Panacibacter ginsenosidivorans: one gene and its partner. The protein of the gene in region 2 binds, or shares a complex with, the protein of the main gene of each other region. Links are inferred from orthologs where the notes say so. Each region holds a gene or a part of one and is shown on either strand. Other genes may lie near its edges.

The links.
Region 1: odhB (region 2) and FRZ67_RS21770 share a complex: the UniProt entries of both Bacillus subtilis proteins name them as parts of the 2-oxoglutarate dehydrogenase (OGDH) complex. The link is inferred for Panacibacter ginsenosidivorans from one-to-one orthologs.

The regions. Positions count from the first base shown.
Region 1 is NZ_CP042435.1:5,135,418-5,147,038, reverse strand. What follows is about bases 765-4,100. They hold FRZ67_RS21770 (2-oxoglutarate dehydrogenase E1 component), read right to left. Parts: upstream 3,716-4,100; coding sequence 965-3,715; downstream 765-964. Other genes in these bases: rpsT (30S ribosomal protein S20), read left to right, coding at 3,880-4,100; FRZ67_RS21775 (outer membrane beta-barrel protein), read left to right, coding at 765-775. Also shown: more of FRZ67_RS21775, read left to right, coding at 83-764; more of rpsT, read left to right, coding at 4,101-4,137; FRZ67_RS21760 (LysE family translocator), read left to right, coding at 4,438-5,073; FRZ67_RS21755 (class I SAM-dependent rRNA methyltransferase), read right to left, coding at 5,074-6,249; FRZ67_RS21750 (nucleotide exchange factor GrpE), read left to right, coding at 6,542-7,114; molecular chaperone DnaJ, read left to right, coding at 7,200-8,360; gap (type I glyceraldehyde-3-phosphate dehydrogenase), read left to right, coding at 8,866-9,879; FRZ67_RS21730 (phosphoglycerate kinase), read left to right, coding at 10,058-11,257. UniProt on the Bacillus subtilis protein: E1 component of the 2-oxoglutarate dehydrogenase (OGDH) complex which catalyzes the decarboxylation of 2-oxoglutarate, the first step in the conversion of 2-oxoglutarate to succinyl-CoA and CO(2).
Region 2 is NZ_CP042435.1:3,727,296-3,738,390, forward strand. The notes cover bases 3,887-6,696. They hold odhB (2-oxoglutarate dehydrogenase complex dihydrolipoyllysine-residue succinyltransferase), read right to left. Parts: upstream 6,003-6,696; coding sequence 4,770-6,002; downstream 3,887-4,769. Other genes in these bases: FRZ67_RS15635 (nuclear transport factor 2-like protein), read left to right, coding at 4,024-4,566; FRZ67_RS15645 (hypothetical protein), read right to left, coding at 6,226-6,696. Also shown: FRZ67_RS15610 (RsmB/NOP family class I SAM-dependent RNA methyltransferase), read right to left, coding at 1-470; FRZ67_RS15615 (aldo/keto reductase), read right to left, coding at 567-1,391; FRZ67_RS15620 (phytanoyl-CoA dioxygenase family protein), read right to left, coding at 1,531-2,514; FRZ67_RS15625 (hypothetical protein), read right to left, coding at 2,525-2,710; FRZ67_RS15630 (AraC family transcriptional regulator), read left to right, coding at 3,023-3,871; oxygen-dependent tRNA uridine(34) hydroxylase TrhO, read left to right, coding at 6,890-7,936; FRZ67_RS15655 (RNA recognition motif domain-containing protein), read right to left, coding at 8,005-8,403; FRZ67_RS15660 (DoxX family protein), read left to right, coding at 9,222-9,641; FRZ67_RS15665 (phytanoyl-CoA dioxygenase family protein), read left to right, coding at 9,743-10,627; FRZ67_RS15670 (glycoside hydrolase family 18 protein), read right to left, coding at 10,815-11,095. UniProt on the Bacillus subtilis protein: E2 component of the 2-oxoglutarate dehydrogenase (OGDH) complex which catalyzes the second step in the conversion of 2-oxoglutarate to succinyl-CoA and CO(2).

The DNA of each region.
Region 1 (11,621 bases), 1.4 Mb from region 2 along the record:
ATGTTAATACTACCAAATAAGACATTATTCTTTTTAAACCTTTTTGTTTATTGATAATCATACTGATAAATCATTATTCATTATGAAAAAACATATACTGATTATTGTCATACTTTGTACGGCTTTTGCGATAGAGTCTGAAGCTCAATTCCGATATCATTACTATTATGGAAGGCCAAGGGTAAGGAGCAGAGTAAGAGTTGCACCGGCACCAAGACGACCACAGACAAGGCAAACAGCACCGAAGAAAGCACCATTCGAACCAACATTGAATTTGAGCATTGGGTATGGGTTTCCCAATTTAGATAAAGATCATCTGTATAATTTTTACAATAGCTACAGAGGAAATTCCTCTCAAACAGGCCCTATAACAGGCGCGATAGACTACCAGTTTAACCGCAATATGAGCATTGGAGTTATAGGAACTTATGGAAAAGTTTCTGCTCCATATTATAATTATAGTAATAGTACTAACATTCCGGATTTTACAGGCAAATTAGAAAACTGGAGTGTAATGCTGAATATCATGACTTATTTTCCAACATATAACAGAAAAGTAGAACCATATTTAAGAACAGCCATAGGTGTTAATAACTGGAAACAGGATTATATAGACGAAACTGGTGCAAAAGTTTATGACCTTGAAAATCCTACCATCCTCGCATACCAGGCATCTCTTGGTGCAAGATTTAATATTTCTAAAAATGCAGGGCTTTATATTGAAGGTGGCTATGGAAAATATATTCTTAATGGCGGCCTTACCCTTAAATTTTAAATAATCAATTTGGTTGATGTTTAGTAAAACGATGAAGTGATTGCGACGCAACGATGCTTAACCGGAGTTGCAAAAGCTTGTATTCAAATAAATAAGAAAAGCCCGGAACATTTTTATGATCCGGGCTTTTGTATTTCAATTAATCTTATGTTGCGTCGCACTCTTGTACTACGACAAATAATGCAGCAATTAAATGCTGAAAGCTGTTTGTATAATTTCTTCCTGCTCCTGTTTATGAACTTTAGCATAGCCTGTAGCTGTTGCCGCGCTTGGGTTACGGCTGATTACGCCGTAATTGATACTCTTTAAATTCATTTGTAAAAATGATGCGGCGCCCATGTTCAAAGGCTCTTCCTGTACCCAAAACCAAACGGCTTTATTGTATTTTTTATAAAGATCATCAAGTTGTTTAAAAGGCAATGGGTATATCTGTTCGAGACGAATGATCGCTACATCATTGCGATTGTCTTTTTGTTTTCTTTCAGCAAGATCGAAATATAATTTACCGGAACAGAACAATACTTTTTTGATCTGTGCAACATCAGTTACATTTTCATCATCTATCACTTCTTTAAAACCACCACTTATAAACTCTGAGAGATGACTATAACTTCCCGGGTGACGAAGATTTGCTTTTGGCGAAAAATTGATCAATGGTTTTCTGAACGGCCAGGCAACCTGTCTTCTCAAAGCGTGGAATAAATTTGCAGCGGTAGTAATATTTGTAATTACCATGTTCAATTCGGCACAAGCCTGTAAGTAACGCTCCATTCTTGCGCTGCTATGTTCAGGGCCCTGACCTTCATAACCATGAGGCAGCAACATAGTAACGCCATTCATACGATTCCATTTTTGCTCACCAGCACTTATAAATTGATCAATCATGGTTTGTGCGCCGTTACTAAAATCACCAAACTGAGCTTCCCAAAGAACCAAAGCGTGTGGATTTGCCATAGCATAACCATATTCAAAACCTAATACACCATACTCACTAAGTAAGGAATTATAAATTCTGAATTTTCCTTTTGCTCCATCAAGCCTGCTTAAACGGCTATATTCTTTATCAGTATTTTCATCTCTTAATACTGCATGACGATGAGAGAATGTACCACGTTTAACATCCTGCCCGCTCATGCGCACATCATTGCCATCAAGCAGAATACTTGCATAAGCCATTAATTCGCCGGTTGCCCAATCAACTTTATTTTCAGCCTGAAAAAGCTTGACCTTATCCTGAATAATTTTCTCCACTTTTTTAAGTGGCGTAAAATCTTCAGGCCATGACATTAAGGCGTCAAATATTTTTTTGAAATCTGAATTGGAAATTGCAGTTGTTGGTGACTTCACAAAATCATCAGATGTTGCTTTGCGCAAACTCTTCCACCACAACTCCGGTTGTTGATAATTATAAGGAAGCGGATTCTGTTTTACTTCATCTAATCGTTCTTGCAGATCTCCCCAGAATTTCTTCTCCATTTCTTTGGCAAGATCTTTTGCATCAGCTTCACCTTTTTCCAAAAGGTAGTTTGTGTATAGCTCACGCGGGTTTTGGTGTTTCTCAATCAATGCGTACATATGCGGCTGTGTAAACTTTGGATCATCACCTTCATTATGACCATGACGACGATAACAAACCATATCTACAAAAATATCAGCATTGAACTGCTGACGGTAACGCGTTGCGATCTCAACACATTTTACTACTGCTTCAGCATCGTCACCATTTACATGTAGCACGGGTGCTTGAATAGCACCAGCAAGCGAAGTACAGTAATCAGAGCTCCGGGCATCGTCGAAGTCTGTAGTAAAGCCAATCTGGTTATTAATTACAAAATGAATAGTACCTCCGGTATAATAACCTTTCAGATCGCTCATTTGCAATATTTCATATACTACACCCTGACCAGCAATTGAAGCATCTCCATGTATAAGTATTGGAAGAATTTTGTCGTATTCACTTTCATACATCACATCTGCCTTTGCCCTTGAAAAACCTACCACCACCGGATCCACTGCTTCAAGATGTGAAGGGTTTGGCATTAGTTTCAGGTGGACAGTTTTATTACCGGGTGTAGTAACCTCACTTCCATACCCCATGTGGTATTTAACATCGCCGCTACCCATTGTCTGGTCAAGTTTAGCAGTACCTTCAAATTCACTGAATATTTGTTCATAGGTTTTACCCATGATATTAGCGAGCACATTTAATCTTCCTCTATGCGCCATGCCAATCACCACTTCCTGTACGTCATTATCTGCCGCAGTATTAATGATTGCATCTAAAGCCGCAATGGTGGTCTCCCCTCCTTCCAATGAAAATCTTTTCTGGCCGATATATTTGGTATGTAAAAATTTCTCAAACATTACACCCTGGTTCAATTTTTCCAGTATGCGTTTTCTTTTTTCAAGAGGCAAAGGGTCATTGAATTTTCTTTCCATTTCATTGTATAACCAATCTACCCTGTCCTGCTCACTTATATATTTAAATTCAACACCAACATGTGTTGCATAAGCTTTTTGTAAATAATCAATAATATTTCTAAGCTTGGTTTTGCCAAGACCAATTAATTGACCTGCCTGGAATTCTTTATCAAGATCAGCTTCCGTAAACCCAAAAAAACCAAGATCAAGGTTAGCGCCTCGATCTTTTCTTTCACGAATAGGATTTGTTTTAGCAATTAAATGCCCCTTGTTCCTGTAACCAAGAATAATACGATAAACACGAATTTCACGCATCCAGTCAATTGCTTCGCCAGTGCTAACTGCTGCAGGCGTCGCAGCCCCATTACCGTTTTTTGAGCCGTTATTTACAGCAAAATCAAAACCTTCGAAGAATTTCCGGAATTCCGGATCAACACTTTCGGGGTTTTTACTAAAATCCTGGTATAAGCTTTCAACGAATTGGGGATGTGAGCTGGTTATATACGAAAAGTCTTTCATCTCGATTGCTTTTAAAAATCATTATGGCGGATGCAAATATCGTTCATTGATGCCATATTGCAATTGCCCTGGAAAATTCGCAAGATCAAAATTTTAGATTTATTCTGAATTTTTTTTCTTTTTTTCGTTCAGATGCCTACCTTTGCCGTCCGAAAAAATAAATAATGGCAAATCATAAAGCTACAAAGAAGGATACTCGCCAGGCAGCGAAACGCAGGGACAGAAACCGTTATTACGGTAAAACTACACGTAATGCAATACGTGACCTGAAAGAGGTAAAAGAAGAGAAAGCTTATACTGATGAACTTCCTTCTGTTATTTCTATGATTGATAAACTGGCTAAAAAAGGTATCATTCACAAAAACAAAGCAAGCAATCTTAAGAGTAAACTCTCTAAGAAAGCTGCGCTTCCCAAAGCATAATTAATTTTAGTTGTTGAATTATAATTAAAGCTGTGTTAGTCATAACACGGCTTTTTTATTTTGTTCCGGGCTTCTGTTCTTTTGGCATCGCCGGTTGTGTCACTCACTTGAGCGTTTGGAAAAATGGTCGACAGTTAACGATTGACTGTCGATAGAAGAGCAGAACGTACAAGAGTGCGACGCAACAAAAGATTAATATATATTCATCAGCCTGGCTCATAAAAACTAATTCCATTTTACTGATAGGTTACTTACACAATCATCTTACTGTTTTCTTATCATTGCATTTTAAATAAGTGCATGCATTATTTTTTTATTTTCTGGATAGGCTGGTTGGTAAGTTTCTTAGGACAATTACCATTAGGCACCATGAGTATTACCTCTACACAGATCGCTGTGCAGGAAAATTTTAAACATGCATGGCGCTATGCAATTGGTGTAGCAATCGTAGAAATTATTTATCTGCGGCTTACGCTTTTCAGTGTCAACTGGATTATGCAGCACAAACTTTTATTCCAGGTTTTAGGATGGCTTACAGTTGCGGTTTTTCTGACGCTTGGTATTATTAGTTTTGTTTCAGCGTGGAAACAAGAAACTGAAAAAAAAGCGCTATTACTTGATAACAATCTTCACCGCTTTTTGCTGGGTGTAAGTATGAGTGCATTGAACCCTGCACAAATACCTTTTTGGTTTATATGGAGTACATATTTGCTAGACAATAAAGTACTCCTGTCAAATTTTACCGAGTTTAATTTTTTCACTTTTGGTTGTGGTGCAGGAACCATCAGCGGTCTGGCACTTTACATGTATGGCGGCAACTGGCTTATTACCAAAATGAACACCAGTACAAAAACACTTAATTCTGTAATGGGCGGCATTTTTATAATAGCCGCACTGGCACAGCTTTACAGGATGATATGGGGAAAATTTATTTAGTTATTTATTACTTACTTCAACGATCAAAAATTTCAAGTAATTCGTATTCTCCATCCCCCAAACAATCGGATGATCACTTGCCTGTGCACGAAATGTAACCTGCTTTATTTTCTTTCTTGCATCTCTCGCAGCCATATCAATGACCTGCAAAAACAATTCAGGTTGCACAAGATTGGTACAACTTGATGTTACGAGAAACCCTCCATCACGCAGCAACTTCATACCACGTAAATTAATTTCCTTATAACCGGTTATTGCCTTCTGAATGGTTTCCCTGCTCTTGGTAAACGCAGGCGGATCAAGCATTACAACATCATATTGCCTGCCTTCTTTTCCCCAATTCTTCAACGCATCAAAAGCATTGATCGTTTCAAACTTGCAGATATGATCCAGTTTATTTAACTGAGCATTTTTTGTAGCTTGTGCAACCGCATTTTCTGAAATATCCAAACCATGTACACTCTTTGCACCATAATGCGCTGCATGAATTTCAAATGTGCCCGTATAAGTAAATGCACCAAGAACATCTGCACCTTTTACTATGTGTTGTATCTGTCTCCTGTTATCTCTCTGATCTAAAAAGTACCCGGTCTTTTGTCCATTTTCAATATCCACATGAAACTGCAAACCATTTTCATTGATGATGATATTTGTATCAAAAGGCTCAGATAAAAAACCCTTTTGTTGTTGCAACCCTTCCAGTTCACGAACAGGCACATCGTTTCTTTCATAGATTCCTTTGGGAGAAAATATTTTCTGCAAAGCCTTTACTATGGCAGGTTTCCACACATCAATACCCAGCGCCATTGTTTGAATTACAAAATAATCGTTGAACTTATCAATGATCAATGCAGGCATTTCATCTGCTTCACCAAATATCAGCCGACAATTTTCTGTATAACCAATTTTCTGTCGGTATTTCCAGGCTTCATTAATGCGCCTGAAAAAAAATTGTTCATCAATTTCTTCTTTCCTGCGTGTAAGCAAGCGCACCATTATCTGAGATTGCGGGTTCACATATCCCCTGCCCGCAAATTTGCCGTCGTGAAAAAAAACATCTGCAATACCACCTGCATCCACAGCGCCTTCCGTCTTTTCAATTTCATTGGCAAATATCCACGGGTGCCCGTTGGCAATACGCATTGCAATCTTTCGCTTTAGAATAACCTTTGTCATGTGGCAAAGATAATTGGCGGGTTGCAGTATTTGATTTTGATATTTAGGAACCCAACTAAAGTGCAGAAATTGGACATCGTTGCGTCGCACTTTTGTAATCCATGAACAAAGGCAAGGAGGCAATAGGCAGTGAAATTGTTCATTAAAGTTCCGAACGCACAAGTGAGTGACACAACCGGCGATGCCATAAAAACCCAAAAGCCGGCCCCAGAATTCATTTATCGCCTGCCAATATTTCCACTTAAGTATCCTTGGCAAAAAATTTGACCAATTGAATAACAATATTTAAAGTATGGAAGACAATCAAAAGCAAACCTTTGAACAGGATAATACTGTAGAAACGGCTGATTTTTCAATTAATGCTGACGAAAATGCAGCGGGCACCACGCATCTTAACGAGCCTGTAGGCAATGAGTCTGAATTAGAAAAACTAAAAGCTGATTTACAGGAACAAAAAGATAAATATGTGCGCCTATACGCAGAGTTTGACAACTTTCGCCGCCGCACAGCTAAAGAAAGAATAGAGCTGATACAAACAGCAGGCAGAGATGTTATCACGTCTTTACTGGATGTATTGGACGACTGCGACCGTGCAGAAAAACAGTTGCAGCAAACAGAAGATGTTGCCTTAATAAAAGAAGGTATACAACTGGTTTTTAACAAGCTGCGCAATAACCTGCAATCAAAAGGTGTAAAGGCAATGGAAAGTATTGGTTCTGAGTTTGACGTAGAAAAACATGAAGCCATTACGGAAATTCCGGCACCCACCCCTGCATTATCAGGTAAAGTAGTGGATGAAGTTCAAAAAGGTTATTACCTTAATGATAAGATCATACGCTTTGCAAAAGTAGTTGTGGGTAAATAATTTGAAAATTTAAAATGTGGAGATGTGAAAATGAAAAAGCGGATAACCACATAAATTCATCGACACATTAGCGCATTTAAACATTATGAAGCAAGACTATTACGAGATTTTAGGTGTCAGTAAAACAGCTACTGCCGAAGAGTTAAAGAAAGCTTATCGCAAGGTGGCTATGCAATATCACCCTGACCGCAACCCCGGAGACAAAACAGCTGAAGAAAAATTCAAACAAGCAGCGGAAGCCTATGAAGTATTAAGCGATGCTGATAAAAGGGCTAAATATGACCGCTACGGTCACCAGGCATTTGCACCAGGGCAAGGTGGTTTTGGCGGCGGCCATGCAAGCAATATGGAAGATATTTTTAGCCAATTCGGAGATATTTTTGGCGATGATATTTTCGGCAGCTTCTTTGGTGGAGGACAACGAAGAAGTGGTGGCGGTGGAAGGCCCAGAGGGATAAGAGGAAGCAACCTTCGTGTGAAATTGAAACTCACTTTTGAAGAAGCTGCAAAGGGTGTAACAAAAACCATCAAGGTTAAAAAATATGTAGGCTGTAATACGTGTGGTGGCAGCGGTGCAAAAGATAAAGGCAGTGTGCAAACCTGCAGCACCTGCGGCGGTAGCGGGCAGGTGAGAAAAGTAACTAATACTTTTCTTGGTCAGATGCAAACAGTAACAACATGCTCAACCTGTAACGGAGAAGGAACAACCATCACTGCAAAATGCGGCAACTGTAAAGGAGAAGGCCGTGTGTACGGTGAAGAAATGGTTACCGTTGATATTCCTGCAGGTGTGCAGGAGGGCATGCAGTTAAGTATGAGTGGAAAAGGTAATGCAGGTGAAAGAGGCGGTGCACCAGGTGATCTGATTATTCTTATAGAAGAAGAAGCGCATAAAGAATTGCAGCGTGATGGATTGAATGTAGCATTTGAATTGCACATCTCTTTTCCTGATGCAACATTTGGCACACAGGTAGAAGTTCCAACGATTGATGGAAGAGCTAAAATAAAAATACCGGCAGGTACACAGAGTGGAAAGATCTTTCGATTAAAAGGCAAAGGCTTTCCTGATGTAAACGGATATTCCAAAGGAGATCAGTTGGTGCATGTAAATGTGTGGACACCACAACATGTAACAACTGAAGAAAAAGAAATGCTCGATAAATTAAACAACAGCCCGAACTTTAAACCGCAACCAGGAAAAAGTGAGAAAAGTTTTTTTGACAGAGTGAAGGAAGTATTTAGTTAAATAGTTTTTTTATTTATGATACCAGCGATAGTACATGTAGCAGCTTCGTTGCGTCGCAATCTCTTCATCAGCAAAAGATAAATTGAGCAAACCAGAACAAAAGATTTAAAATAAGAAATCCCAACCATCTTTGCAGACAATTGGGATTTACAACTTTACCTTTTCCTGTAGAGCGTACGGGAATCGAACCCGTGATTCCTCCGTGAAAGGGAGGTGTCTTAACCCCTTGACCAACGCTCCATGTCCCTCATTTTTTGGGAGTGCAAAAATAGGCGCGTTTTCTATTTCGGCAAAATTTTTTTAAGCCTTATAAGTATTTTATCAATCACAAAAATAACATGCGAGCTGCAACTCAATGCTCATAAGGATTACAGAACGATGAACGTAATGCGACGCAACAGAAGCTTAATGCTTGTACTAACGTCTGTAAACAAAAAATATCATGTTTTTTCACTTCAATACTTGTAAATTCGCATCGCTTTTAATAAAATATAAACAATAAAACATGAGCACAGTAAAAGTTGCAATCAACGGATTCGGAAGAATCGGCCGTTTGGTATACAGACAGATATTTAACATGGAGGGGATTGATGTTGTTGCGATAAATGATCTTACTAGTCCAAAAGTATTAGCACATCTTTTAAAATATGATAGCGCACAGGGCCGCTTTAATGAAGAGGTTTCTGCTACAGAAAATTCAATCATTGTAAAGGGTAACGAAGTAAAAATATATGCACAAAAAAATCCTGCTGAAATTCCATGGGGCCAGCATGATGTAGATGTTGTTTTGGAATGTACAGGTTTCTTCACAGATAAAGCAAAAGCAGAATTACATCTTACTGCAGGCGCAAAACGCGTTGTTATTTCTGCACCTGCTACAGGAGATCTGAAAACAATTGTATTCAATGTAAACCATAGTATTCTTGATGGCAGCGAAACCGTGATCAGTTGTGCATCCTGCACTACCAATTGTCTTGCACCAATGGCCAAAGTGCTTGAAGATACATTTGGTATTGTTAATGGTTTAATGACTACTATTCACGCTTACACAAACGATCAGAATACACAGGATGCGCCGCATCCCAAAGGTGATCTTCGCCGTGCACGTGCAGCAGCACAGAACATTGTACCAAACAGCACCGGGGCTGCAAAAGCAATTGGTCTTGTACTGCCTTCATTGAAAGGCAAACTGGATGGTTCTGCTCAGCGTGTTCCAACTATCACAGGCTCTTTAACTGAATTGACTGCGGTTCTTGGTAAGAAAACAACCGTTGAAGAAGTAAATGCAGCAATGAAAGCAGCAGCAAATGAAAGCTTTGGTTATACCACAGATGAAATTGTAAGCACAGATGTTATCGGCATCACCTATGGTTCTTTGTATGATGCAACACAAACACGTGTGCAAATAGTTGGCGATGTTCAATTAGTACGCACAGTTAGCTGGTACGATAATGAAATGAGCTATGTAAGCCAGTTAGTACGCACAGTACATTATTTTGCAGGTTTAATAAGCAAGTAATTTTTGTTGCACAACAGTTGTGCTTATGGCATCGCCTGTTGTGTCACTCACTTGAAGGTTCAGATCTTTATTCAACATAAACCGCGGAGACGCAGAGACGCTGAGAGTTTTTAATTTTATTATTTCTCTGCGCCTTTAAGTCTTTGCGGTTTTTATTTACAAATAATAAATCATAATCATGAGCAAATTCTCTGATCATAATTTTGCAAATGAAAAAGCATTGATCCGCGTAGATTTCAATGTGCCTTTAGATAAACAAACTTTTGCTATTACAGATGACAGCAGGATGCGTGCAGCAGTACCCACTATAAAAAAAATACTGGGGGATGGCGGCAGCGTAATTCTTATGAGTCATCTTGGCCGCCCCAAGGAAGGACCAGAAGATAAATATTCATTGAAACATATTGTAGCACACTTAAGCGATTTACTAGGTGGCGTTGCTGTTGAATTTGCCGATGATTGCATTGGTCAGCAGGCTACAGATAAATCTGCAGCATTAAAACCAGGACAAGTATTGTTGCTGGAAAATCTCCGTTTTTATAAACAGGAAGAAAAAGGTGATGAAGCATTTGCAGAAAAATTATCAAAGCTTGGTGATGTTTATGTGAATGATGCATTTGGCACAGCTCACCGTGCACATGCATCTACAGCAGTAATTGCAAAATTCTTTCCCGGCGATAAAAAAATGTTTGGCTTATTAATGGAAAGTGAAGTGATCAGTGCAGAGAAAGTATTGCACCAATCAGAAAAGCCATTTACAGCTATTATTGGTGGCGCAAAGGTTTCAGATAAGATTCTCATTATTGAAAATTTATTAGAACGAGCAACGGATATCATCATCGGTGGTGGCATGGCTTACACATTTATGAAAGCAAGAGGTGGAAAGATTGGTAATTCATTATGCGAAGAAGATCGCCTGGATACAGCAAGTGAGCTTCTGAAAAAAGCAATAGTAAAAAATGTAAGCATCCATCTACCTGAAGATTCTGTAATTGCAGACAAGTTTGCGGCAGATGCAAATACCAAAACATGCATGAGTGATGCAATACCAGATGGATGGATGGGTTTAGATATTGGTCCTAAAGCATGCGGTGTATTTTCTGAAGTGATCAGGAACTCTAAGACCATTTTATGGAACGGACCAATGGGTGTTTTTGAAATGGAAAAATTCCAGGCTGGCACCAAAGCAATTGCAGATGCGGTAGCTGAATCAACACAAAACGGTGCTTTCTCTTTAGTAGGCGGTGGTGATAGTGTTGCTGCTGTTAACCAGTTTGGTTATACTGACAAGGTAAGTTATGTAAGCACCGGTGGTGGCGCAATGCTTGAATATTTTGAAGGCAAGGTATTGCCAGGCATTGCAGCTATTAATGAATAACAGGTGGGTACAAAAGATTCTGCGACTAGATTTTTAAAAATCTATTCGCAGTTTTATTTATAAGCTATAATGTATTTACTAAATATGCCTAGATTAAAACGGCTCATGTAAACATATATTCAATTCAATCTTCTTTTGATACAGTTCATTCAGATACATTTTTTGAAAGGCATATTATGAATATATCTTTACGCAAGAAATAAAACACCGAAGAATTCATAGTTAAGAAATTAAGTTGGATTTGGATAATGGAAAGCAACCTATGGAACAAAAGAAAAGAAAGTGGCTCCGTAAAGCCACTTTATTTTTATTATTTTATTGCTCATGCTTTTCAGAAAGTTGAAGTGAGTGACGCAACGGAAGT
Region 2 (11,095 bases):
AGAGCTCTTTCTCTTTGTCCAGGTCTTATTCGTAAGAAAAGTTCTGGTTGTGTCAAATGAGATAACGCAAATGCAGTTGCATCAATGCCTTCGCTTAATTCATCCTGCCAGGGAAAAATATTTTCGATAGAGAACGGATAACCGAGTAATTGTAGTTTGTCTTGTAAAGAATCTGTAATATTTTCTTTCCATTCGGGTCTTAGCTCTGAGATTATTTCATGTGTGTCATTGGAACAAAGAAATAAGGCGAGTAATATTCTTTCTTCTACTTCTAACCCCAGTTCCGCATGACCAAGCCTGTAATAACAATAACAAAGATGTGTAATATGCTTCCTGTCTCTTGAACCATACTTTTTATGCAGTGCAAAATATTTTTTCAGGTAATCATTGAATGGCGTACTACCATTATACTGTTGTATAATTGTTGCTGCCGTGGTTACATAACTTTTGTAGAGATGTTCTTTTGCCATTGATGCGAAGATATTGGATTAGCCGCCATGAAAACATACGGCACAAGTGAGTGACACAACGAAGATGCCACGAAGACGAAAGCAGGTATCAAAATATTACCACATATCCATCGGGTCTTCGCAAATCCTGAAGTTCTCATTGAAACTATCTATCAGCGCTACATCTTCTTTAGATAAAGTAAAATCGAAAATGTTGAAGTTCTCTTCAATGCGCAGTGGGTTTGAGGATTTTGGAATAGTTGAAACTCCATGCTCAATATTCCAGCGAAGTATGATTTGTGCAGGTGTTTTATCGTACTTCTTGCAGAGCTGCTGCACGCGTTCATCACCAAACTTTTTGCCTCTTGTAATGGGCGAGTAAGATTGCAATTGTATGTTCTTCTCTTTGCAAAACGCCATCACATCTTTTACAAATAACCACGGCGTAAACTCTATCTGGTTTACAACAGGCTGAATGTTTGCATACGTTTCAAGCTCATATAAAAAAGGGATAAGATAATTGGCAACACCAATTGCACGTACACGTCTATCAGCGTATAACTTTTCAAGTGCTTTCCAGGTGTCTTTCCTTTTTCCTTTAACGGGCCAGTGCACAAGGTAAAGATCGATGTGATCAATGTTTAACTTTTGCATGCTTGTATCAAATGCACGCATGGTATTATCATAACCCTGGTCTGGGTTTGCAACTTTCGTGGTAACAAATATTTCATGCCTTGCAATACAGCTTTCTCTTATGGCACTGCCAATCTCTACTTCATTTTTATAAGCTGCGGCAGTATCGATTAAACGATAGCCAACTTCCAAAGCCTTTAGCACTGCAGCTTTTGCTTCAGCCTCGTACATATCATAAACACCAAGGCCAAGCAATGGCATTTGTATTTCATTATTGAGCACTGTGTATGGCTGTGTGTTCATCATCATGATCTAAAAGTATTAAAGATTGTTGAAAGGAAGTGAAAGGTGAAAAGTCAAAAGTGAAATTGTTTCACGCAAAGGAACATAAGTAACAAAGGCGCAAAGTTTTTTCTTCGCGCCTTTGCGTCTTTGTGGTGAGAGTGTATTACCACTTTCTTAACCCCAATAATTTTTCTCCTAACTCACTTAACACGGCAGTGTCAAATTTTGTTTGCTCCCAATTGCGCGGGTCACCGGGGAATGCATAACCTTCCGGTGCAATGCGGTTTTTCCATGAGTTTATACGCCATTGCTTCAATGCTTCATTATCTTCTTCTGCAGGCATCATAGAAATGTATTGTGCAATGCGAACTTTGTTGCCACTCATGTTTGGACGAATACCATGTGGTTGCAGGCTATTGAAAATTAGAAGATCTCCTGCTTCCATTTTTACTTTGTCAAAACTAAAACCTGTTGTATCGGGTTTGAAATGATCACGATCTTCAGGCTGCGTTAATTTCCATGTATCATAAGTTCTGAATAATTCAGGCAAACATTGAAAGCCACCCATGTTCTCATCCGCCTGGTCTGCCAATGCAAGCACACCCTGCACATTTACAGGTTTTGTTTCAGGATCATAATCCCAGTGAATAAAGCCTTTGTATTCAAAACCCGGACGAATAGGAAAATTCAAATTTGCCCTGTCAATTGTTACCCATAATTTTTCTGTGCCCCAGATATCAACGAATGCATCATACACACGTTGCATTTGTCGGTTGTTCCAAAGATGCTGGTTGTTATAAACTTCCACCATACCTGTGTTGGTAAGTTCTTTCATTTTCATTTCTGCGCGTGGAGGTGCGTACCACGTTTCAGAATCGTTAGGATCTTTCTCTTCAAACTCCCACAAAAAATCTGCGGTTGCTTTTGCCTGCTCTTTGGGCACTGCATTTTTTATAACTACATAACCATTGTGAATCCAGAAGCTCCAGTCATCTTCACTTAGTACACGCAATGGTTTGCCATTACTTCTGTCGTTCAATTTTGTCGCGCTGCTTTTTGCAGTTGACGGATTACCCGGAATGTCTTTGTGTGCATTGTTGGGAATCATGGAAGGTGCCATTGTCGGGGTCATTGTCTGTTGTTCCATATTGCAAGATTTATTTGTTGAGTGATAAATTAAACATTGTGGCAGGGCATTGCCTGTTGCTTCGGATACAAAAACCTGTTGTTGTTCTGTGTTTGCAAGGTTTTACAACAGCTTCATTTAAAATGATAATACCATTTTCTGTTGTATTGCCAATCGTGTTTTTATAGGCTTTTGTTAGTAATGTTTGCTGGTTCATACGGCAAATTTTCTTTGTTATTGACAGATCAAAAATACCATTTGATAATAGCTGTTTTCTACACTTGCAATAGCCAGTTTTTGTGCTGTATTGATATTTTATAAGTAAATTGAAGCTATAAAGTATATTCAAAGACAAATAAGCGTAAATTTTAGAAGCCCGGCGTTTCAGTTTTATGGCATCTTTACTTGCGTCGCACTCTTGTACTTCCTGATCAATGTTCAGCAAAGAACAATGCGTAAAAGAGTGCGACGCAACGATGCTTTATAGTAATATAACAGCCCGGCTCCAAAGAGAAAATATTATTATGTAATGAAAGTAAAACTAGAAGCAATAAAACCCGGCATCGATAGTTCATTTGCCATTTTACTTACACCAAAGCTGAATGAAATTTTTTACTGGCATTTTCATCCCGAGTATGAAATTGTGTATGTAGAAGCAGAGACAGGTGTGCGGCATGTGGGGGATCATATCTCTAAATATGAAGGCAGTGATCTTGTTTTTATTGGTCCTAATATCCCGCATCTGAATTTTGATTATGGCGTAAAGACAATTGCCGAGACTGTAGTGATACAAATGAAAGAGCATTTTCTTGGTCAGCCTTTTTTTGCGTTGCCTGAGATTGCAGCCATAAATGATCTGTTTGAACGTGCTAAAAGTGGTGTTGCATTTCACGGTGAGACAAAAAGAAATGTTGGAGAAAAATTAAAGCAAATTCCATCGCTTCCGCATTTTCAGCAACTGATAGAGTTGCTGCAGGTATTTCAACTGCTTGCTACCAGTGAGGAATATACCTTGCTGCACAGCAGGCCCATTGCAAATGCCTCGATACTAAAAGAACAGCAACGATTACATAAGATCTATCATTTTATAGAAACCAATTATCAAAAAGATATTGATGTAAATAAAGTTGCCGCGCTTACAAATCTTACTACGGCTGCATTCTGCCGGTATTTCAAAAAAACAACCCATCTTACTTTTACAGATTTTCTTAATCAGTATAGAATTAACCAGGCAAAGAAATTATTACTACACGATAAGAATGTAACAGAAGCCTGTTATGAAAGTGGCTTTGAAAACCTTTCTCATTTTAATAAGACCTTTAAAAAAGTAGCAGGTGAAAACCCTTCGCAGTTTAAAAAACGCCACGCCATAAATTGAATGATGAAACAAGTATTTGTAAATTTCAGTTTAATGTTTTATATTTATTTTCCTCGAATGTTTAAACCGTTTAATATCCCACGATTGCCATCACACTAATCATTGAAAGCACAGTTAAGGTTTTGTATTGCATAATTTAAAAACTTTACTGTATGAAAAAGCTTCTTTTTATTCTTCTCATTTCTATTTTATACGTTGCGTGTACAGGTAATCAATCTTCATCCAAAACCACAAATGACAGTACATCTGCTTCGGTTAAAGAAGCGCTACTAACTATGCCTTATAAGGCAAGTTATTCTTCGGATATATCTGTTGGCAAACAGTCAGATGCGTTAACAGTGCTTAATTCTTATAAAGCATGGGAAACAGGCGATATGATTGCCTTTGCAAATACATTTTCCGACTCTGTTTATTTAAATTTTTCCGATGGCTCTAAATTGACGGGTACAAAAGATTCTATGATGAAGATGGCAAGTAAATACAGGGATAGTATTGCATCTGTAAAAATAGATATGGATGTTTGGTTACCCGTGCATAGTAATGATAAAAATGAAGATGCTGTTTTGGTTTGGTATAAAGAAATTGATACTTATAAAAGTGGTAAAATCGATTCTATTTATTACAATGATATTAATGGCATCAAAGATGGCAAGATCAATTTCGTTGAATCAATGGCTATGAAGTACAAAAAATAATGATAGGTTTAGTTTAGTCCGTGCCCAGCTGCGACCCTGGTATTTTACCGGGGTTTTTATTTTAATGGAATTTGTATAATGCTCAATTATTGTATTGCGGCGCAAGAGTGCGACGCAACAAAAGTTTAATTGTAGTAATGCAGGTTGGGTCATAATAAAAAAAGCCCGTCATAAGACGAGCTTTAAAAAAATAATCTTAGAATTTATAACTCAAGTAAACTCTTTACAGGATCTTTTCCGATCAATAACAATTCAGGATTTTCAAGTAATTCTTTTACACGTACTAAGAAACTTACACTTTCTCTTCCATCAATAACACGGTGATCATAACTCAATGCTAAATACATCATAGGTCTTATTACTACCTGACCGTTTATCGCCATAGGCCTTTCCTGTATTTTATGCATACCAAGAATACCACTCTGTGGAATATTGATAATGGGTGTGCTCATTAAACTGCCAAACACACCACCATTTGTAATAGTGAAAGTGCCACCCTGTAGTTCTTCCATAGTAAGTTTGTTATCTCTTGCTTTGCCTGCAAGTTCAACCACTTTCTTTTCAATATCGGCCATGCTAAGACTTTCTACATTGCGGATAACAGGAACGGTTAAACCACGTGGAGTGCTTACTGCAATACTGATGTCTGCATAATCATGATAGATAAGTTCGTCGCCATCTATATATGCATTCACAGCAGGCCATTCGCTTAATGCAATGGCACAGGCTTTTGTAAAGAAACTCATGAAGCCAAGGTTTACGCCATGCGCCTTGCTAAAGGCATCTTTATATTGTTTGCGGGTATCCATGATGCGCCCCATATCCACTTCGTTGAAAGTGGTGAGCATGGCAGTAGTATTCTTAGCTTCAACCAATCGTCTGCTGATAGTTTTGCGCAGGTTGCTCATTTTCTCTTTACGTACATTACGTGTAAAGAGTTCCTGGCCTGCAAAGGCTTTTTTGCCAGGGTGTGATAAAGCTTCGAGCACATCACTTTTCATGATCTTGCCACCAAAGCCGGATGCTGTAATAGAAGAGGGATCTACTTTCTTATCAGCGATTATAGCGGAAGCTACCGGAGTTGCTTTTATATCATTGGTAACTGCTGTAACCGGAGCTTCAACAACAGCAGGTTTTGCTTCTGCTTTCGGAGTTTCTTTTTTTGGAGTTTCGGCTGAAACATTTACAGTAGCAGGCTTTTCGGCTGTTTCATCAATGTGTGCCAGCACAGAACCAATATTTAAAGTATCACCTTCTTTTGCAATGATCTTAAGAGAACCAGCCTGTTCGGCATTTACTTCAAAAGTCGCTTTTTCGCTTTCCAGTTCGGCAATAACCTCGTCCCTGTCAACATATTCGCCATCTTTCTTTACCCATTTCAATAAAGTAACTTCACTTATGGACTCGCCAACCGCTGGAACTTTTATTTCAATCATAACCTTCTTTTTGGGATTGCAAACCTACTTTAAAAAGGGGAATTTATATTCAATTTTTTAGTATGGGTTTATGTACCCTTCAGCAGTATCAAATGGCATCGTCCCTTGCGTCGCACACTTTTACATTTGTATTTCATGGCAATAAAAACAAGTATTGAAAAAGATCATGAGCAACATGAAACACTTGGCAAAAGAAAATTGTATTGCTGATATGTGGATGAGATCACTTACTCTTAATCGCAGCAGCATGCTGTGCATTAATTACCGTAACCTTTGTACGCTGCAGGTTTTGTTGCCTATAATTTTGAGAAAGAATTTCATTTAGGCGTATAAGAAGCAACTCAGCAGATTGGTCATTGATCTTGCGCAGGAAATAACCATCAAAAGTTTTGTCTGTCCAGATTGCATAAGTAAAACACTGCAGTATAGTTTTTATATCTACGCTTTTTACCCATTCTTCCATAGCGGAAATACCGTTAGGTTTGTTTTGTATAAAAGAGTAATCTGTATCTGCAAAATTATTCTGGCAAAAGATCTCTATAAAAGAGTCTATAAACTGCTGTAATGTAATTTTACTGCCTTTTACCGGCTTTGTTTTCAATGTAAGGATAGAACCCCCTGTTTTGAATACACCGCGATAATCAGCTAGCTGTTGCAGCGCTGCAATTTGATATTGATTGAATTCCTGTGGCATCGTCCGTTTAACTAAATTAGTATTATGCACAGGTTATTTAGAGTCTTTCATACTTATTTATATACATTTTAATTTATGTATTAAAGCAGCATTAAAACAAGCTTGAATTTTACATTCATTTTATTAGTTGCTCAGGTAAATTCAATTTATAAGCACATTTTTTCTTTAACCTTGTTACAGTAATTTTGCAGCTATGTCAGTGTTACACAACAAAATTTCCAACGCCGAGCTTAAGCGCAAAATGATGGAAGAAACGGAAAACCGTGTTACCATTAGCTTCTATTGTTATTTTACCATTGTTGATCCCAAATCTTTCAGGGATTGGTTGTATAAAAATCTTTTTGCTTTAAAAGTGTTTGGGCGTATTTACATAGCACATGAAGGAATTAATGCCCAGATCAGTGTTCCTGAATCAAACTTTGAAGCAATGAAGCAATTGCTTTATTCAATCGAACCACTCAACGGATTACGATTGAATATTGCTATAGATGATGATGGGAAATCATTTTGGGTACTTAGAATAAAAGTGCGGGCAAGAATTGTTGCTGATGGCATTGATGACCCTTCCTTTAGTATGCAAAATAAAGGGAAGTATGTAAACGCAGGTCAGATGAATGAGCTATTGAATGACCCAAATACGATTGTGGTAGACATGCGTAATCATTACGAATATGAAGTAGGACATTTTGTAAAAGCGCTGGAAGTGCCATCTGACACCTTTCGCGACCAATTACCCATGGCAGTTGACATGCTGAAAGGTAATGAGGAAAAGAATATCATTATGTATTGCACAGGAGGTATACGCTGCGAGAAAGCGAGCGCCTTTATGTTGCACAAGGGATTTAACAATGTTTTCCATTTAGAAGGAGGCATCATTAATTATGCCAGGCAAGTAAAAGAAGCCGGACTAGAAAGTAAATTCATTGGAAAAAATTTTGTTTTTGATGAGAGACTCGGCGAAAGAATAACAGAAGATATCATAGCCCATTGTCATCATTGTGGTAAGCCATGCGATACACATACCAATTGTAAAAATGACGGCTGTCATTTATTATTTATACAATGCAAAGAATGTGCTACAAAATATGATGGCTGTTGCAGTATTGAATGTAAAGACACATTGCATATGCCCGTTGAAAGGCAAAAAGAAATTCGAAAAGGTATAGACAAAGGACAGAATATATTTAATAAAAGCAAGACCCGCCTAAGACCAAAATTAAAAGATATTGCAGGCAGCTAAAACTATGAAACCGGGTTAACTTAGTCCCGGTTTCACAATGTTATGTGTTATTAATAAATTCAAATGATCTAATAGCGTTTGCGGTCTTTATTATATCCACCACCATTGTTATATCCCCCGCCACCTCTTGAATCCCTATCTCTGAAACCGCCACCACCAGAAGGGCGATAACCACCACCCTGGCCGCCTGAAGAGGGACCCCTGCCTCCACCGCCAGCTGCGCCGCCGCGATCTTCAGCAGCTTTTACTACCAATGGTTTTTTGCCAAGTGAAATATCATTTAGATTTTCTATGGCGTCATTTGCTTCTGTGCTGTCGGGCATTTCTACAAAACCGAAACCCCTGCTTTTACCAGTTTCTTTGTCTAACGTGACCTTTGCCGATTTAACAGTACCGAATTTCTCAAATATTTCTTCAAGTTCCGCGTCGTCCAAATCATAAGGAAGACCTGCTACGAAAATAAACATGTTGGTGCTTTTTTGTAAAAGTACATATTTATAATTGTATTGTTTTCTCAATAATAATGTGGTTCCATATAAACACGATGAAAATCAGGAACGTGCTCGGTAAAAACATATAAAAACCTTTATGTTTCAGCACATATTCCCTTTGAAATGTAAGTATTCGGTAAAATAATACTCCGAAAAGACATTTGTTAAAAAGCGTAACGAAAACATCCAAATCGGGAGGTTGCATTAACGCAATTTTTCATTTTAGCCCGCTTATAGCAAAACATTGGTTAAAGCAATTTTTATAAGCATGCTTCGGAACACAGTTTGCATTTCTACTATAAACTTATTAATCAACAAATAAAATTTACAGTTATGAAAACAGTTTTACATTCCAATAATGAAGCAAAAAAATTTACCGTATTTATGCTTGTTGCTGATCTTGTTTTTATCAGCTTATTGTTTCTAACACACATAAAATAAAGGGCATAACATATTTGCTAAAGAGATTGTATGCTATTAGTATACAATCTCTTTTTATTTTATTGAATACAGCATATTTTATTGTGAGCCTGGCTGAAATACTGCTATTAAACATTGTTGCGTCGCACACTTGTACTTTTTTTATTTTATTCAGCAGACACAAGAACAGTTGTTGAATTTCATTACCTCCTGACGGGTTATTGTGCTGAAATAATCGTCGCCGTACAAGAGTGCGACGCAAGAGAAGCCGGATACGTATTCAAAAGCCCGGGCAAAACAAAGTTTACTGTGCTACATCTTTGCTGTAAACATTACGTATATCTTTTGTGTTCAGTAAAGAACAATAATTATATATGATCACCATAAATCCTGAAAATAAATGGCGACGGAATATTTCAAAGACATTTTGGTTGTACACAATGGTTGCATTATATGTTATTGCGGGGATCAATCATTTTGTAAATACAGCAACATATTTAACCATAATGCCCCCATGGCTGCCCTGGCCTGCAGAGTTGATTTTTGTAAGTGGTGCATTTGAAATATTTTTCGGATTGCTGCTTGTGCCACTTGCTACACGAAGTATTGCCTCGCTGGTACTAATACTTTTATTGATCGTTGTATTTCCAGCCAATATTCAAATGATGTTAAACTATATACAGGAAAATAATCCATATAAATGGCTTAGTATTCTGCGGCTGCCTTTGCAGTTTGTACTTATAGGTTGGGCATATAATTATTATAAGCGACCGGCTCTTATAAGACCAATATAATAACAATGATGATTTTTACCGGCGAAGACATTCAGTTGTAATTTACATCCATCCATATTTCATAAAAGAATAAGCACTAATTTTAGCCAAACGATTGTGTTATGCTATATAAGGATTTAAGCACTGTGCATGCTTTGGTTAGTAATCTCTTTCAACAGCCAAAAACAAAAGAAGAATGGGAGCAATACAAATTAACTGACGACCAGGTAAATTTTTTTAATGAAAACGGATACCTGCCTAATATAAAAATGCTGGATGAAAAACAGATCGCCGTTATTAAATCTGAGATAGAACAACTGGCCGATGTAAAACATCCGGGTCATCATTTATTTTATGAATTTCACAGTAATGAATCTGCTGATCCCTCTACCATTTTATTTCATGCATTGGGTGCGTGGCGCATAACAGCGGGTTTGCATGATGTATTATGGAATCCACGTTTTGTTGTGGCAGCAAGCCAGTTGCTGGGCAATGCACCGGTACGTTTCTGGCATGATCAATTGTTTTGCAAACCACCCAAAAAAGGTGGTGTTGTTGCATGGCACCAGGATTATTCTTACTGGACAAGAACAAAGCCTGTGGCGCATCTTACGTGCTGGTGTGGCCTCGATGATTCAACTGTTGAAAATGGTTGTTTACAGTATGTTCCGGGAAGCCAGCGCTGGGGTTTGCTTGATAAACCTGAGCTTGCAGGCGACATGATGGAAATTGTAAATTATCTGACAAGAGAGCAACGCAAAGAATTCAATCCTGTGCACGTTCCTACAAAGGCCGGCGAAGCTATTTTTCATCATTCGCTTACTCTGCATGGCTCCGGCGAAAATAAAAGTGAGCAGCCACGCAGGGCTTTTGTAATCAATGTTTTTAAAGATGGAGTAGTAAGCGATTCTGATGATGTATTGCTTAGCGGTGTGCCGCCTGTGCATAAAGGTTCGAAAATGGAAGGACAATTTTTTCCATTGCTATTTAAGGGTATTGATGGTTAATTTTTTTGATGCCAGCTACAGTATTACATGGCATCACCTCTTGCGTCGCACTCTTGTACTAAAACATTTTAATTGAACTAAAGAACCGCTGGCTAAATATTATTTATTTATTTTTTATTTAGCATGGAATTAAACAACGAATAGCGGCCCGGAGGGCCGCCATTCTCATAATTTTTTTTCGGTAAAATTAGTTATGTAGTGCTTTATCCAAAGCATCTAACAAGCCATCTTTGGTTTTATCATCAGCTAATTGCCAGAACATAATACCATTCAGTTTTTGATCAACTGCATATTTTGTTTTTAAAGTAATGGATCTTTCATTATCGAAAGTGATGATCTTTTTCTTTGCGGCATTATACATATAAGGTGCTTTGGCAACATCATCCCAATGATAAACATACCCTTCTTTTTGTAAGGCGTCCATGTCAAAATCTTTCCAGGAAAAACCGCGGTCAAATTTGCCAGGCT